DNA from 2 places in the Polaribacter sp. 11A2H genome. Region 1 is predicted to be linked to the other one. Evidence: riboswitches for the same ligand, from Rfam matches in the RefSeq annotation. Region 1 holds a riboswitch; the other holds the start of a gene.

Region 1 (7,836 bases):
TATGTACAGTATCCCAAAGATCATTATTACGTAAATAAGCTCTTGCAGCTCTTACTACTTTTTCTGATCCTGCTTTTTGGCAAGAGCCTCCGTCGCAGAATAAAAAAGTATGTGTTGTATTGGCTATATTTTTACCCATAATTTAAAAGAAATAAGTTAGATTTAATTTAGCTAAAAACGGAGTTCCTGGTGTAAAATGAATATCATCTACAGGCGCTAATTCTCCTTGTAATTGTGACGAGTCGTAAAAAACAGCTTCTCTCCAACTAGTGTCAAATAAGTTTTCAATAGAAATTCCTATTGTATATTTAGAAGTTGTATAATTAACAACAGCATCTACAATAAAATAATCTTGTGCTATTATAGATGCGTCTTCGGTTAAAGGACGTTCTCCTAAGTAGCGATAACGTAGCGATGCTTTAATTCCGTTTTGTAAACGTAAAGTAGCACCACCAGTAGTGGTAAAACGAGGCGCACTCGGAATTTTATTATCCCCTTTAGGGGCATCTAATAAAGTACCGTAACTATAATTTAAATCTGTATCTAGCCAAAAGTAGGGCAGCGGTTGGTATCTAAAAGAAGCCTCACTACCTAAACGTTTAGATCTTCCTTTGTTTTCGAACTCGAAACCATCAGACACAAATACAAATTCGGCATCACTTTGTAAATAATATGAAGTTAAATTACCTATAAAATTATCACCTATTTTAAATTCAGTCCCTAAGTCATACCCAATTGCTTTTGGCAAAGGATTTATACTCTTGTTTTTTACTGCGGCATTTGCATAATTAGAATGAAAACCAGTGCTTGCTTTTGCATAAAATTGAAGATCTTCTGTAGCGTCGTAAAACAGACTTAGTTTAGGGCTTAGTTTAAAAGCGGTTGTACTTCCTTGTTGCGGAGTTGGTATAATTTCTGTTACATTAAAGTCGAAATAATCTGCTCTTAACCCCGCTAAAACCGTTAATTTATTAGTAATTTGTATTCTTTCTTTAATAAATGCAGCGTAATTGGTTTCTTTAATTTTAAACCTATTTACATTTTCTAATAATTCTCTGCCAATAGTATGATTTAAACCAATGTAATTGTGATTATGTTTTGCAGACCAACCAAAGGTTGTGGTACTATTAGGTATTTCTAAAATGTTGTTTATGGCTATATTTCCTTTATAAGCAAAGACATCTCTGTTTTCTTGTTGATGAATCATATCTCCATGAACAGGATCGTTTTGAAAGAATGAAAAATTAGAAAACAAATTGTAGGTATTAGATACATAATACAACTGATTAATAAGCGTTGTATTGTTAGATAATGTAGAATTTAACTGTGCATTTACGTGTATTCTTTTAGTATCGCCACCTTCTTTATCATCAATAGCACCATATTTAGTTATAAGCCCGCTTTTTACAGCACGTAAAGGAATTTGTCCAGAAGCATTCCAATCACTATGAAAAGTAGAAAGAGAGGTTTTTAATTGATGTTTATCCGATAGGGAAATACTATATTTAGTAAAAGTATTTAAACGCCTAAGTTTTTGATTACTTTCAAAAAAACTGTTATTGTAAGTCCCTTCAATTGCTATATAAGCACTTTCATCATTTTTAGTTAAAAAATTCTTTTGATCTATAAGAGAAACCATTGCCAGAGCTCTTGTAAAATCATATTGACCATATTCTAGTTTTACAAAATTGCGATGTAGTTTGTCTTTGGTTGTAAATTTTGCAGCACCAGAAACAGCAAAGTTACCTAAAGAAGTTTCATGTGGTCCTTTGTAGTAATCTGCATTCTGAACCGTTTCTGGAATTAAAAAATGTAAATCGGCATACCCTTGTCCGTGTGCATGCGAACTTAAATTAATTCCAATATCATCTACCAAAACAGCAAAGTCAGTTCCATGATCATTATCAAAACCTCTAAGAAAAATTTGTTCTGCTTTTCCGCCACCTGCATGTTGGGCTATAAATAAACCAGGAACCGTTTTTAGAAAATCTTGCGAACTACTAATAGGTATTAATTGCAATGATATTTTAGAAACCTTATGAACACCTAGTTTTTTTTCGTCTTTAGAACTGATAATAATTTCAGAAAGTTCTGTAGTTTCTCTATCTAAAACAATAGCTAAATTGTTGGTTCCTTTTTTTAAGGTAATTGTCTTTTCTATATAGCCTTCTAACAAAAATGTTAGATTTATAGGTGCTTTTACAGCCGTAATAGAAAAGTTTCCTCTTTCATCAGTTGTTGTTAATACTGTTTTTCCGCTTGTTAAAATACGAACTTGAGAGATTGCTAACTGTGTTTCTGCATCAGTTATTTTACCTTTAATGGCCTTTTTTTGTGAGAATATGGGCAATGAAAAACACATAGCCCATACGCTGCATAAAATCAATTTTTTGTACATTTAAAAATGATGTTAAGCAGGTAAGGAAAGAAAATATGAAATAAACATAATTTTCTAACTCTTTACCCGAGAGTTAATATTATAAATTATTATCATAGTGGCAGGTCTCCTGACTCAACTTTATATTCATTTACCTTCCCATAGTCTTACTACAGTGGTTTACTTAATGAGTACTTTATAAGTTTTACAGTTGCGGGAACAGTCTTGGATTTACACCAAATTCCCTTTTAATCTTTACGAAAACGTAAAAAACCATTTGATGCAGCGAAGGTAGTACTTTTTAAATGAGTTAACTAATAGTAAAAACGGATTAATTAACGATTTTTTTGATAAAATCTAAACGTTTAGAAATAGTTGTTTTAGGTAGACTTTTAATTGAAAACCCTAAATTAGTATAAGTTTCTACCAATAAATTATGTAGCTTTTTAGCATCTTCGAAAGATTGAAGACGTTGTGGATCTTCGGTATAAATTTCTTGCCAAGGCGGAAGCATAAAAACAGTAATGTGATAATGTTTTTTATAATTAAAATTTAAAAATTTAGAACAAATAGGATGTTTTTTTAATTTTAAATAAGCAATATTATCTGCTAAACCACGATCTACAAAAGTAATTTTATTGCTTTTTATATTTAATTCTGCTGTTATTTTTTGATAGACTAAATTGGTAAACCCAACAACATCTTGCCAAGGAGTCTTGTTTCCTTTTTGCTCTTGCTGAGAAGTAATTAATTTTCTAGAAACTTCTTCAAAGCAATTAAAGCCATCTGTACGAAGGCTATCTATCAAGGTCGTTTTTCCAGTACCAGGAGCACCTGTAATAATATATTTTTTTTGAAGCTTAGACATTTTAAAACAGTAATAAAATTGCAATACTTAAAAGACAAAATAAGATACTTACAGCATAATTAATTCGACTAGCAATTTTAATTTCTTCGTGTTTAATTATACGGTTGTTACTACCAATAAAAGGTTTTTTAAGTAATTTTCCGTGATAATAATTAGGCCCTCCAAACTGACAATCTAAAATATAAGCTAATGCAGCTTCTGGGTAACCAGCATTCGGACTACTATGTTTTTTACCTTCTTTAAAAACAAAAGAAATTCCGTTTACTTTTAATTGAACAAGTAACATTAATATAGCTGTAATTCTAGCCGGAATATAATTGGCAACATCATCTAATTTAGCCGCAAACTTACCAAAAGAGATATAACGATCGTTTTTATAACCAATCATAGAATCTAAAGTGTTTATCATTTTATAAGCCATTACCCCAGGAATCCCCAAAATTAAAAAGTAAAAAAGAGGTGCAATCACTCCGTCACTTAAGTTTTCTGACATGGTTTCTAAAGTAGCAACTCTAATTTGTTGTTCGCTTAAATTATTAGTTTCTCTACCTACAATCCAAGATAAACGTTTTCGTCCGGCTTCTAAACCTTCATTTTTGAGCGTATTAAAAACGGCATATCCTTCTTTTATCAATGTTTTGTTGGCAAGACAATAAAACAACATTATTATTGAAAACAAAATAGAAAGAATAGGGAAGTTGTACGCATTTAATAAACGAATAGTTAGGTAAGGAAATACAAAAGAAATACCAACCAATAGAATAGTTAATAGCGCACCTTTAAAGACTTTAGAAGCGCCTTTGTTTAATTTTTTTTCACCAAAAGAAATACTATTTCCGTAACCAACAATAAGGTGCGGTAATTTTTTAGGATCTCCAAAAATAGCATCTAAAGCAAAGGCAATTATTAAAATGTATATTGAGGTTACATCCATTTTTTTAAAGCTTCAATTAATATATTATTCGCTTTTTTGCTTTGAGTAGAAAGTCGAATATATTCTCCTTCTAAACCATTAAAATTAGTAGCATCTCTAATTAGAATTTGATGTTCTGTACTTAAATATTCTTTAAGTTTTTTTGCTGATGTATGCAGTAATTCAACTAAAAAATAAGAAGTAGTACTATCGCAAACTTTTACGCCTTCTATTGCGGTAAGTTGCTTTTTAAATAAGGCTGTTTCTTCTAATAACTCTGTACTATTAAATTGAAGCGTTTTGTAATTGTTAAAAATATATTCCCCTGCTTTTATTGCTAATAAATTTACACTCCAAGGCATTTTTAAAGCTAAGAGTTGTGTAATGTTTTCCGCATTAGAAACTACGTAACCAAGACGTAAACCAGGAATTGTAAATGTTTTGGTTAAAGAACGAACTACTATTAAATTGATGTATTTCTCTGTTAATGAAACAATAGATTCAACACTGTTTGTAAACTCAATATATGCTTCATCAATAATAAAAGTAGTATTTGGTTTTTGTTGAAAAAGAAGTTCTAATTCGCTTTTAGAAAAAATAGCTCCCGTAGGATTGTTTGGGTTGCATATAAAAATTAAGTCGGCATTTGTTTTATGTATTTCTGTTCTAGAAATTAACTCGTATTTTAATTTAAATATTTTACAAGCATCTTCATATTCAGAAAAAGTTGGTGCAATAATTGCTGCCTTTTTATCAGAAAAAAACTGAGCGATAAGATAAAAAGCTTCGGTTGCTCCGTTGGTAAATAAAAACTGTTCGTTTTTAAGGTTGAACTTTTTAGCAGCAAGAATATTCAATTCGTTTGCAGCAGGAGAAGGATAACTTTGTATTAAAGGAACGTGCTTTGAAACTTCATTAAGTAGCATTTCTGGACACCCTTTATAATATACGTTTGAGCTAAAATTATGTTTAATTTCTCCATCAATTAAATGAAGATCATCTCCGTGGCCGTTTAACATTCTTGTGCACTATTTTTTAGAATTGCTTCCATATCTAAGTTTTCATCAATCCAATCTGCTAATTTATCAAATTGTTGGGCTTTAAACTCCTTGTAGTTTATGGCTGTTGCGTCAGGGAATTTTAAATGTAGTAATTCGGTAACAACGTTTTGATTATCAAAAATACCATGAAGGTATGTCCCCCAACTTTTATTGCCATCAAAATAGCCTTCTTCTTTACCGTTTATAATATTTAAATGGTTGTTTTTTGGAACGGTAGTTTCTCCCATATGAATCTCATAACCAATACAAACCTCTTTAAAATCTTTAAACTGAAACTTACGTTGTACGGTTTGTTTTGTTTTGGAAAGAGTTGTATCAATTTGAAACAAACCTAAACCTTCTTCTGATTTTACATTACTTTCTACGGAAAAAGGATCTTTAACCGTTTTACCTAACATTTGATATCCACCACAAATTCCGATAACAGGAATGTGTTTGTATTGTTCTTTAATAATAGTATCTAAACCGTCTTTTTTTAAGGCGATTAAATCTTCAATCGTATTTTTTGTCCCCGGAATAATAATAATATCTGCTTTATTAATTTCCGAAGAATTTCTAGTAAAATAAAGGTTGATTAATGGTTCTTGTTCTAAAACCTGAAAATCTGTATAATTAGACATGTAATGAAGTCTAACAACCGCTATATTAAGTTTGTTTTCTTTTGCAGTTGTTGCTCTTCTATTTAAAGCAACAGAATCTTCTTCTTCTATAATAATATCTGTTGCGTAGGGTAAAACCCCTAAAATAGGAATACCTGTTAGTTCTTCTAGTTTCTTTTTTCCATCAACAAATAAAGAAGGATCGCCTCTAAATTTATTAATGATAATTCCTTTTACTAATTTACGTTCCCAATCTTCAAGTAGTTCAATAGTCCCATAAACACTACCAAACACACCGCCTTTGTCAATATCCGCTATTAAATAAACGCACGCATTTGCGGCGGCGGCCATTCGCATGTTTACAATATCTCTATGTTTTAAATTAAGCTCGCTAATGCTGCCTGCACCTTCCATTACAATTGGGTTGTGTTTAGAAGCTAATTGTTTAAACGATTTTTTAGCTTCTTCAAAAAGGTGTTTTTTATCATCTCCTAAAAAATATTCTTTAGCGGTTTGGTTACCAACTGGTTTTCCGTGTAAAATAATCTGAGATTTATTTACCGAAGATGGTTTTAATAAAATAGGATTCATTTCTACTGTTGGCGGAATTCCGCATGCTTCTGCTTGTACAGCTTGGGCTCTACCTATTTCTAAATTATCTGGTGTAGAAAAACTATTTAAAGACATGTTTTGCGCTTTAAATGGTGCGGGGTTATATCCTTTTTGTTTCAACCATCTGCAAATTCCAGTTGTTATCCAGCTTTTACCAACATCAGAGCCTGTGCCAACTAACATGATAGGTTGTAATTTTTGCATTCTAATTTTGTTTATTGTAGAAAACAAAAATATATAAATAATATAGACTTCGTATAGGGTTACCGATAAAGTTATTGCTAGAATTTTTTAATAATGTTGTTGTCTAGAGACAATTATAAAAATAATGATATAATTAGTCGTTTTTTATATTTATTGTATGAAAGTATAATCTGTAATATTTCTTTTTTTAGAAGTAATTTAGATTGAGTAGTGGTGTCGTATTTTGTCTTTTTTATAAAGCATCTTTATAGACCCAATGCTTATTTTCTTTTACAAAAAATGAATTTTCATGAATTACATTTAAAGAGTTGTTTTCGTAAAAAAAAGCTTTAAACTCAACCGTGTTTTCTGTGGATTTTAAAACATCTAGTTTTATCCATTCTATGGACTTTGTCCAAATTAATGTTTCTTTTTTTTCAGAATTTGATGGTCTAGTTGCACTATGATGACTTTTTTGTAGATAATCTATATTCCCCATCACAAAAGCACTATATCTAGAACGCATTAATTCTTCTGATGTAGTTACAGAATGTATATTCTGGTGTGCTTTTTTACAGCAATTAGTATATAGTTTAGAAGGATTGCAAGGACATTTCATTGTTTTATTATTTATTAATACAATATATAATAATCCTTTTACATATCGATTTTATGTTCGTTTAAATAGTCTAAAAAAACCATCTATATAAAAATATGAAATGTAGATTATTAAATTCATTAAATCTTAATATAAAATTTTTTACTCTAGAATAATTTGAAGGCATTATATATTTGATGTCATAAAGTTTTTAAAGAACGCTATTTCTTTTTTAATTCTGTGATATTATAAATACACCTTCATCTAAAAAGTTAAAACTTTACAAAAAAATATCACTAAATACAGTGAGTAAAAAAAGTTGAAGTACTTTTATCTTGCCATTAATTATAATTCCTTTTTTTTGATAAGGTTTATAATCAGTATTTATAATTGATTTTAAGAATTAAGATATATGATTCCAGTAGAAGACGCTAAAAAATATATAGAAAAATATAAAAAACCAGAAATAGATCGGTTTGACTTTCGTGCATTTTCTGAACCTTATAGAGTTTTAGCAAAAATTTTAGGAGGCTTTGATAAAGGCGAAAGAAGAACCTATTATAATGTAAGTGATTTTGTTGCCGTTTTTGACGATGCAATTACGGTAAATCCATGGAGAACCGAA
Region 2 (7,836 bases), on a different contig from region 1:
AATAGCAAAAGCAGCTAACAAGGCAGCTGTAACAATAAATCCGTCAATTAGAATTGTCATTTTTAAAGCCGCTGCTTCTAAAATGGCACCCGTAATCATTACAATTTCGAAGCCACCAAAAGCAGTAAGTGCATCTATTGGTGAATGTATTGTTAATGAATGTTTATCGTATACTTGTCTTAAAACAATCTTTTTTTGTTGAAGACCTTGATCATTTAAACCTGTTCCTTTCCCCACACAATTCTCAATGTTAACGGCTGTAAAATAACTCATTAAAAGTGCTGCGGAAGAAGTGTTTCCAATCCCCATTTCTCCAAAACCAATGGTATTACAGTTCTCTTTAAATAGAGTGTTTACAATTTCTTTTCCTTTTTCTAGCGCAGTATTACATTCTGTAATTGTCATCGCTTTTTCAGTAGAAAAATCTTTGGTTCCTTTTGCTATTTTAGTAGATATTAATTGATTATTTGGGGTGAAATCTGCATTTACACCAGCATCAACAATTTTTAAATTGATATTGTTTTGTTTACAAAAAACATTAATTGCAGCACCTCCGTTTAAGAAATTTAGCACCATTTGTTGCGTTACTTCTTGCGGATATGGACTTACCTTTTTTGTTTTTGTAATTCCATGATCTGCAGCAAAAACAACAATTGTTGGTGTTGTAATTTTAGGTGTTAATGTGTTTTGTATGCTACCAATTTTAATAGCAATATCTTCTAACATACCTAAAGCTCCGATAGGTTTTGTTTTAAAATCTATCTTTTTTTGAAGAGTATTTATTATTTCTTTAGAAAGAGGTGTAATTTTTGAAATCATGTTTTATTTTAATTTTAAGGGCAATCCAGAAACCATAAAAGTTGCTTTATCTGCTTTTTTTGCAATAAATTGATTCATCCAGCCTTGTAGTTCTGTAAATTTTCTTCCAGATTCTGTAGTTGCATGTAATCCCATACCAATTTCATTAGAAATAATGATAATAGTAGCATCAATTTCTACTAGTTTTTCTATTTCTTGTTTGGCTAATTTTAAAGATTCTTCTACATCATATTTAGTGTCAACATAAAAGTTTGTTAACCATAATGTTACGCAGTCTACCACTACAGTAGATTTATCAACAATAACAGCACTAATATTTTTTTCTTCCTCAATGGTTGTCCAGCGTTTGTCTCTATCAGAAATGTGCCTTTCTACTCTTGTTTTAAAACCTTCATCCCAAATTCTAGAAGTTGCCAAATAAAAGGGGTTTTTAGAAATTTCTTCAGCTATTTTTTGGGCGTAACTACTTTTACCAGATCGTTCTCCGCCAGAAATATAATGAATCATAATTTAAAAATATATAAAGACAAAGGTTGTAAACATTTTTTTAAAAAGGAAAGAATATCTTAAATAGTATTTAAATTGCTTTTCTTTTATGATTTATACCTAAAGTTATCGAGAATTTTTAAAGCAGTTATTTTATAAAGATTTAAGAAATGTGGACGTTATATAAATAGAATATTTTCTTAAATTGATTTTCTGAGAATACTTAGAATTTTGGAATGAATTAAGCTGAAAATTTATTAATTATTAGATTCTAGTAATTAGAAATAATCTACATTTGTGAAGAATTTAGGTTTTGTTTTTTTGAGAACAAATTAAAAGGGAATTCGGTTTAACACCGAAGCTGTTCCCGCAACTGTAAGTTATTAAGCTTGTAATTATCTTTAAGTCACTGTTTAATTATTGAAAATATATTCAGTATAAAAATGGGAAGACAAATTACAAGACGCAAGCCAGGATACCTGCCTAGATTTGATACATTTTAACAATTAAAACTTTCGGGATAAAGGTTTATGTACTAATTCTATTTTGTACACAAATTTACCTGATTTATTTAGATTCCTTGTTTAACAAGGAGTAATCATTATTGTTTTCTTGTAAAAGAAGAAGACTTAAATTAAATCATTAAAAATGAAAAAACAATTATTAATTGTTGGTGTTTTGGCATGTAGTTTTGCTAGCACAAATCTTTTTGCACAGCAAAAAGAAAAAGTAGAGGCTTTAGACGAAGTTGTTGTTACAGCTACAAAATTTAATCTAAAAAAAGAGAATACTGGTAAGGTAATTCAGAAAATTACTCAAAAAGAATTGCAACAAAATGCTGGTAAAAATGTTATTGAAATCCTAAATAATGTTGTTGGTATTGATGTTAGAGGTGTAAATTCTAATGCATCAGAACCAAGAAGTATTAATATTAGAGGAGGAAGAAATAGGCAAGTTTTAGTTTTAATTGATGGTGTGCCAGTTACAGATCAATCTGCAATTAATCAACAATTCGATTTACGTTTATTAGCCGTTAGTCAAATAGAGTCTATTGAAATTTTAAAAGGAGCATCATCTACATTATACGGTTCTGGAGCAGCTACTGCAGTTATTAATGTTGTTTTAAAGAAAGCATCAGAAGATAATATTTCTGGTTCTTTTGAAACAAGTATTGGTACAAATAATACTGCAAATGTTAAAGGAAGCGGATTATCTGATAACAACCAAAACGTAAGTTTAAACGGTACTTTAGGGAAACTTAATTTCTTAGGTTCTTTTAGTATTACTGGAACAGACGGAATGTCTGCTGCAAAAAGTAAAACAAATGCTGTTTATGAAAATGATAGTTTTTATAGCAAAAATGCGTTGTTAAAATTAGGTTATGCAGTAAATGATAAGTTTTCTATAGAGACTTTCTTAAATTATGATGTTTTTGATTATGATTTTGATGCAGGGGCTTTTTCTGATAGTGATGTAAATACTGGAGATCAAGAGCAGTTTAGAGTTGGTGTAAAACCAAAATACACTTATAATAAAGGAGAAGTTTACTTATTAGCTTCTGCAAATGTGGTAGAAAGAAATTTAGAGCAATTCAATTCTTTTGCGGGTACTTTAGACAACTACGAATTTGTTGGTAGAAGTGTAAATTTAGATTTAGTAAATAGATATGATTTTAAAGACGGTAAAATTCAATTAATTACAGGTTTAAATTACCAAATACATAGTAATAATTCGGTAACTCCTTTTGCAGAAATTAAAAAAGGAATTGCAAATTTTAATACTGTAGATCCTTATGCAAGTGTAGTGTATATAACAGATTTTGGTTTAAGTGCCAATGTAGGTGGACGATTAAATATTCATAATGTATATGGTAATCATGCTGTTTATGATGGAAACCTTGCATACTCAGTTTTAAAAAATGAAAATGCTTCTTTAAAATTATTAACTTCTTATAGTACAGCATTTATTACACCAAGTTTGTATCAATTGTATGATGGTTTTTCTGGTAATTTAGATTTAAAACCAGAATCTAATGAAACTTTTGAAGCTGGTTTTGATGTAAATTATAAAGATTGGCTTCAGTTTGATGCTGTTTATTTTAATAGAAAAGAAGAAGATGCAATTATTTATGATAATGCTACTTTTAAATACGGTAATGGTTCTTCAGATGCTAGTGGTTTTGAAATAAATACGAATATTACACCTCTTAGTTTTTTAACTGTTAATGCTTCTTATACGTATGTTGATAAAGATAATACAGAAGATTTTAACGATTATATTCCTGCAAATAAATTTGTAGCAGGTTTAGATTTGGATGTCTTAAAAAATACATTCTTCAATATTACTTATAAAAATGTAGGTGATAGAAGTATTTTTGATAGATATGGTTCTTTTGGAACTGCAGGGGAAGATGTTACTTTAACAAGTTACCAAGTATTAGATTTTGCGGCTAATTATAAATTATTAGAAGACACTGTAACTTTATTTGGTGGAGTTACAAATATTTTAGACGAAGATTACGATGATATTTTAGGGTTTTCTACACGTGGTAGAAACTTTAAATTAGGAGTAAGGCTTCAGTTTTAAAAAGGGGAATTTGCTATTTCTGAAAGAAGAAAAAGACCATCTGTTTAGATGGTCTTTTTTTTATAACAGTTTTTTTACTTCATTTTTAATAAAACCAATAGCAGTATCCGTTGGCGGTAATGTTTTAGAGTAATCGATAATCACCTTTTCCCGCAGTTCATTGGCAGTTTCTGCCGTTTCTGCAACTTGTCTTAATTTATTAATAATGGTATTTTTTGTAGCCACAACTGCTGTCCAAGTATCGTCTGTAATATACATTTGCTGCACTAAATTATGTTCAAACTCTTGGTCTATATTTGCAATCAACAATTGTAAATAATCTTGCGTATCCTCTGTAATTGGTTTAATTCTCACCAACATTTTAACAGGATTAATACGCTCACAAAACAACAACATTCTTTCGTAAGCTTGTAGTTTTATAGGTAAAGCTTCTTTTTTTCTTTGAGATAATAACGCTGTTTTTTCATCAGAATTTAGCTTTATTATCAATCTATTAAATATATAATAAGCAACGAAACTGGTAACAGTAGCGGGTAGAATATATGCAATGCTTTCTATTAGTTTATCTTCCATAAATTAGATGAATTTTAAAGTGTACAAATATAATACTCCTAAAAAGATAGCAATACCAAAACTTAATAAAGTACCAATTAAAATATATTCCGTTAATTTTCTGTCTTTAGATGATGTTAAATCTCCAAATCTAAAAACAGATTTTGCTGCTAGTAGAAAGCCGATTGCTTCCCAATGATTGGTAATTACAAACGTAAATACAAATAAACGTTCTAGAATACCAATATAACGACCTGCTTTTTCGAGAGAATCATCATTTTCTTTTTTACTTTCAGGATTCCATTGTGTAATTATTATTTTAATGATAATTGCGGAAACAAAAATAACCAACAGTAAAAAGATAATTAATAATAAGATTTGATCTGTTATTAAGTTTTCAGTTGATAAAGAAAAATCAACATAAAAAGAAGTTGCAAACACTAATACACTAAGATGCAAAACTTGATCTATAAAAAACCAAATTCGTTTTGTTTTCTTTTTTTGGAGATAGAGTTTTAAAAGATCTATACCATAATGAGATATTATAACTAACAGAAAAGCGAGCCAATATTCTTGTAATTTAAGTTGAAGGACTAGTAATAATAAAATAGTATGAATTCCTATATGGAAGTATAATTTTATCGACTTTACTTTCTTTTCTTCTTTGTCTTTTACCCATTTTTCTGGCTGAAAAACAAAATCACCTAAAATATGAGTTAACAAAAGTTTTAAAAATAAGAGCATTTTATAAATGTATTTTTTGATTGATAATTTTTCTAAAACGCTTTTCTAGTTTCATAATAGGTTCAAATCCAGCACGTTTTTGGCGTTCACTAACACGTCCTTGTGTAATTCCTAAAAGGGCAGCAATTTCGTTTTGCGTACTATTTTCCGATTCTAAGGATATTTTAAATACTTCTGCAGAGTTTTTTGTCCAAGAATCCATGGTTAATAAGGCTAAATCGAAAGCGATATTTAACTCTGTATCAACTTCTTGCCAAGGTGTTTTAATCGCAATAGTTTGCTTCTTTAAGTAAGTGTCAAATGCATAGCCAGAATTTACAAAAGCTTCTCCGTTAGAAGCTGTAACCTCTGGAGCATTAAATTCTTTTTCTCCAATTCCAATTCCAATTCTAACATCTATATCTACCGTCGATTTTAAATGAGATTTTAACTTTAAAGCTGCATAAAATGCCTTTTCAGAGTTTTCTATTTCTAATTGAAAACTATCTCCTCTGTAAATCTGCCAATATTTTGGAGAATCACCAAAAGTCTTCAATGCTTCTTTTAGAGTTTCTAACCAAAAATTGTCATCTTTCTTTCTAGAATTGATGATGTCGCCTGTTAAAATACTAGTCATTTGTGAATCTTAATTTTTAGCTAATATATCATTTATTTAACTAAAAGTCAATATTATCTGCCTGTAAGCAGATATTTTAAATTATCTGTCTATAGGCAGATAATTGTATTTATCTGCTCTAGGGCAGATATCGTTGTAATTTGTTATGTATAAATTGTGAATAAATAGTATTCATCTTCTTTTCTATACACGAATAGTTTGGTTAATTTCACGCTTTCAAATTCTTTCAAAATAAACTATTGAGCACATATTTAGATTCTTTAAACGAAGCACAGAGACAAGCTGTCTTACAAAAAGATGGACCCATGATTATTATTGCGGGTGCGGGTTCTGGTAAAACACGTGTATTAACCTACAGAATTGCCCATTTAATGAAGCAAGGTGTAGATTCTTTCAACATTTTATCACTTACATTTACCAACAAGGCAGCTAAAGAAATGAAGGCAAGAATTGCCGGAGTTGTAGGTAACAGTGAGTCTAGAAATCTGTGGATGGGAACTTTTCACTCCGTTTTTGCTAGAATTTTACGTACCGAGGCAGACAAATTAGGTTTTCCAACCAATTTTACAATTTACGATTCTCAAGATTCTGTTCGTTTAATATCGGCAATTATAAAAGAGAAGAATTTAAATAGGGAACAATACAAGCCAAAACAGATTTTAGGTAGAATTTCTTCCTTTAAAAACAGTTTAATTACGGTTAAAGCGTATTTTAATAATGCAGATTTACAAGAAGCAGACTTACATGCAAGTAGGCCAGAAGTTGGTAATATTTATAGAACCTATGTAGATAGATGTTTTAAAGCTGGGGCAATGGATTTTGATGACTTGTTGTTAAGAACCAATGAGTTATTAGCGCGTTTTCCAGAAGTATTAGCTAAATACCAAGACCGTTTTAGATATATAATGGTAGATGAGTATCAAGATACAAATCACTCTCAATATATTATTGTAAGAGCTTTGGCAGACAAATTTGGTAATATTTGTGTGGTTGGAGACGATTCTCAGAGTATCTATAGTTTTAGGGGAGCAAATATTCAGAATATCTTAAATTTTCAGAAAGATTATCCGGATGTAAAAACTTTTAAACTTGAGCAAAATTACCGTTCTACAAGTAATATTGTAAACGCTGCAAATTCTGTAATCGAAAAAAATAAAACAAAATTAGATAAAGAAGTTTGGACCTCAAATGATCCTGGAGACGCTATAAATGTAATGCGTACCATTTCCGATGGGGAAGAAGGACGTTTTGTAGCTCAATCCATTTGGGAAAACCAAATGAATCATCAATTAACTCCAGATGATTTTTGTGTTTTATATAGAACAAACTCGCAATCTAGAGCTATTGAAGATGCCTTGCGTAAAAAAGGAATTGAGTATACCATTTACGGAGGAATGTCTTTTTATCAAAGAAAAGAAATTAAAGATATTTTATCTTATTTACGTATTTTAATCAACCCAAATGATGAAGAAGCGTTAAAAAGAATTATCAATTATCCTGCTCGTGGTATTGGTGCAACAACCATAGATCGATTAATAATAGCTGCAAATCATTATAAAAAATCAATTTTCGATATTATAAAATATATTGATAAAATAGATTTAAAAATTAATGCAGGAACTAAAAATAAGCTTCGTAATTTTATGACGATGATGCAGAGTTTGCAAGTAGAATCGCAAACAAAAAATGCATTTGAAATTGCAGAAACCGTTGTAAAAAAGACGCTATTAATAAAAGATTTAGAAAAAGACGGAACGCCAGAAGCAGTTAGTAAAGTAGAAAACGTTCAAGAACTTTTAAACGGAATTAAGGACTTTATTACTGATAAAATTGAAGAAGGTGGCGATACCTCTTTAACTACCTTTTTAGAAGATGTTGCTTTGGCTACAGATTTTGACGCTAAAAAAGAAGAAGACAAACCATCTGTTTCTTTAATGACCATTCACCAATCTAAAGGATTGGAGTATATGTACGTATACATTGTTGGTTTAGAAGAAAACTTATTTCCTTCTGCAATGAGTATGAATACTCGA

What was found. A riboswitch is a leader RNA that binds a small molecule or an ion and turns the genes downstream of it on or off. The one in region 1 is predicted to bind cobalamin.
Region 2: it holds a riboswitch for cobalamin, as region 1 does, so the genes downstream of both, GQS58_RS08675 (TonB-dependent receptor plug domain-containing protein) here and GQS58_RS02090 (TonB-dependent receptor) in region 1, are expected to answer to the same signal.

What each region holds. Positions count from the first base shown of each region.
Region 1 covers NZ_WTLD01000001.1:486,070-493,905, forward strand. Annotated here, with positions in the region: gene GQS58_RS02085 ((2Fe-2S) ferredoxin domain-containing protein) at 1-139, opposite strand, end outside; gene GQS58_RS02090 (TonB-dependent receptor) at 143-2,398, opposite strand; cobalamin riboswitch at 2,480-2,670, opposite strand; gene GQS58_RS02095 (AAA family ATPase) at 2,709-3,245, opposite strand; gene cbiB (adenosylcobinamide-phosphate synthase CbiB) at 3,247-4,179, opposite strand; gene GQS58_RS02105 (pyridoxal phosphate-dependent aminotransferase) at 4,170-5,177, opposite strand; gene GQS58_RS02110 (cobyric acid synthase) at 5,171-6,634, opposite strand; gene GQS58_RS02115 (YchJ family protein) at 6,867-7,232, opposite strand; gene GQS58_RS02120 (DUF4132 domain-containing protein) at 7,624-7,836, shown strand, end outside.
Region 2 covers NZ_WTLD01000005.1:245,752-253,587, forward strand. Annotated here, with positions in the region: gene cobT (nicotinate-nucleotide--dimethylbenzimidazole phosphoribosyltransferase) at 1-819, opposite strand, end outside; gene GQS58_RS08670 (bifunctional adenosylcobinamide kinase/adenosylcobinamide-phosphate guanylyltransferase) at 823-1,326, opposite strand; cobalamin riboswitch at 1,597-1,807, shown strand; gene GQS58_RS08675 (TonB-dependent receptor plug domain-containing protein) at 1,954-3,891, shown strand; gene GQS58_RS08680 (hypothetical protein) at 3,952-4,464, opposite strand; gene GQS58_RS08685 (DUF3307 domain-containing protein) at 4,468-5,187, opposite strand; gene GQS58_RS08690 (SatD family protein) at 5,189-5,803, opposite strand; gene GQS58_RS08695 (ATP-dependent helicase) at 6,043-7,836, shown strand, end outside.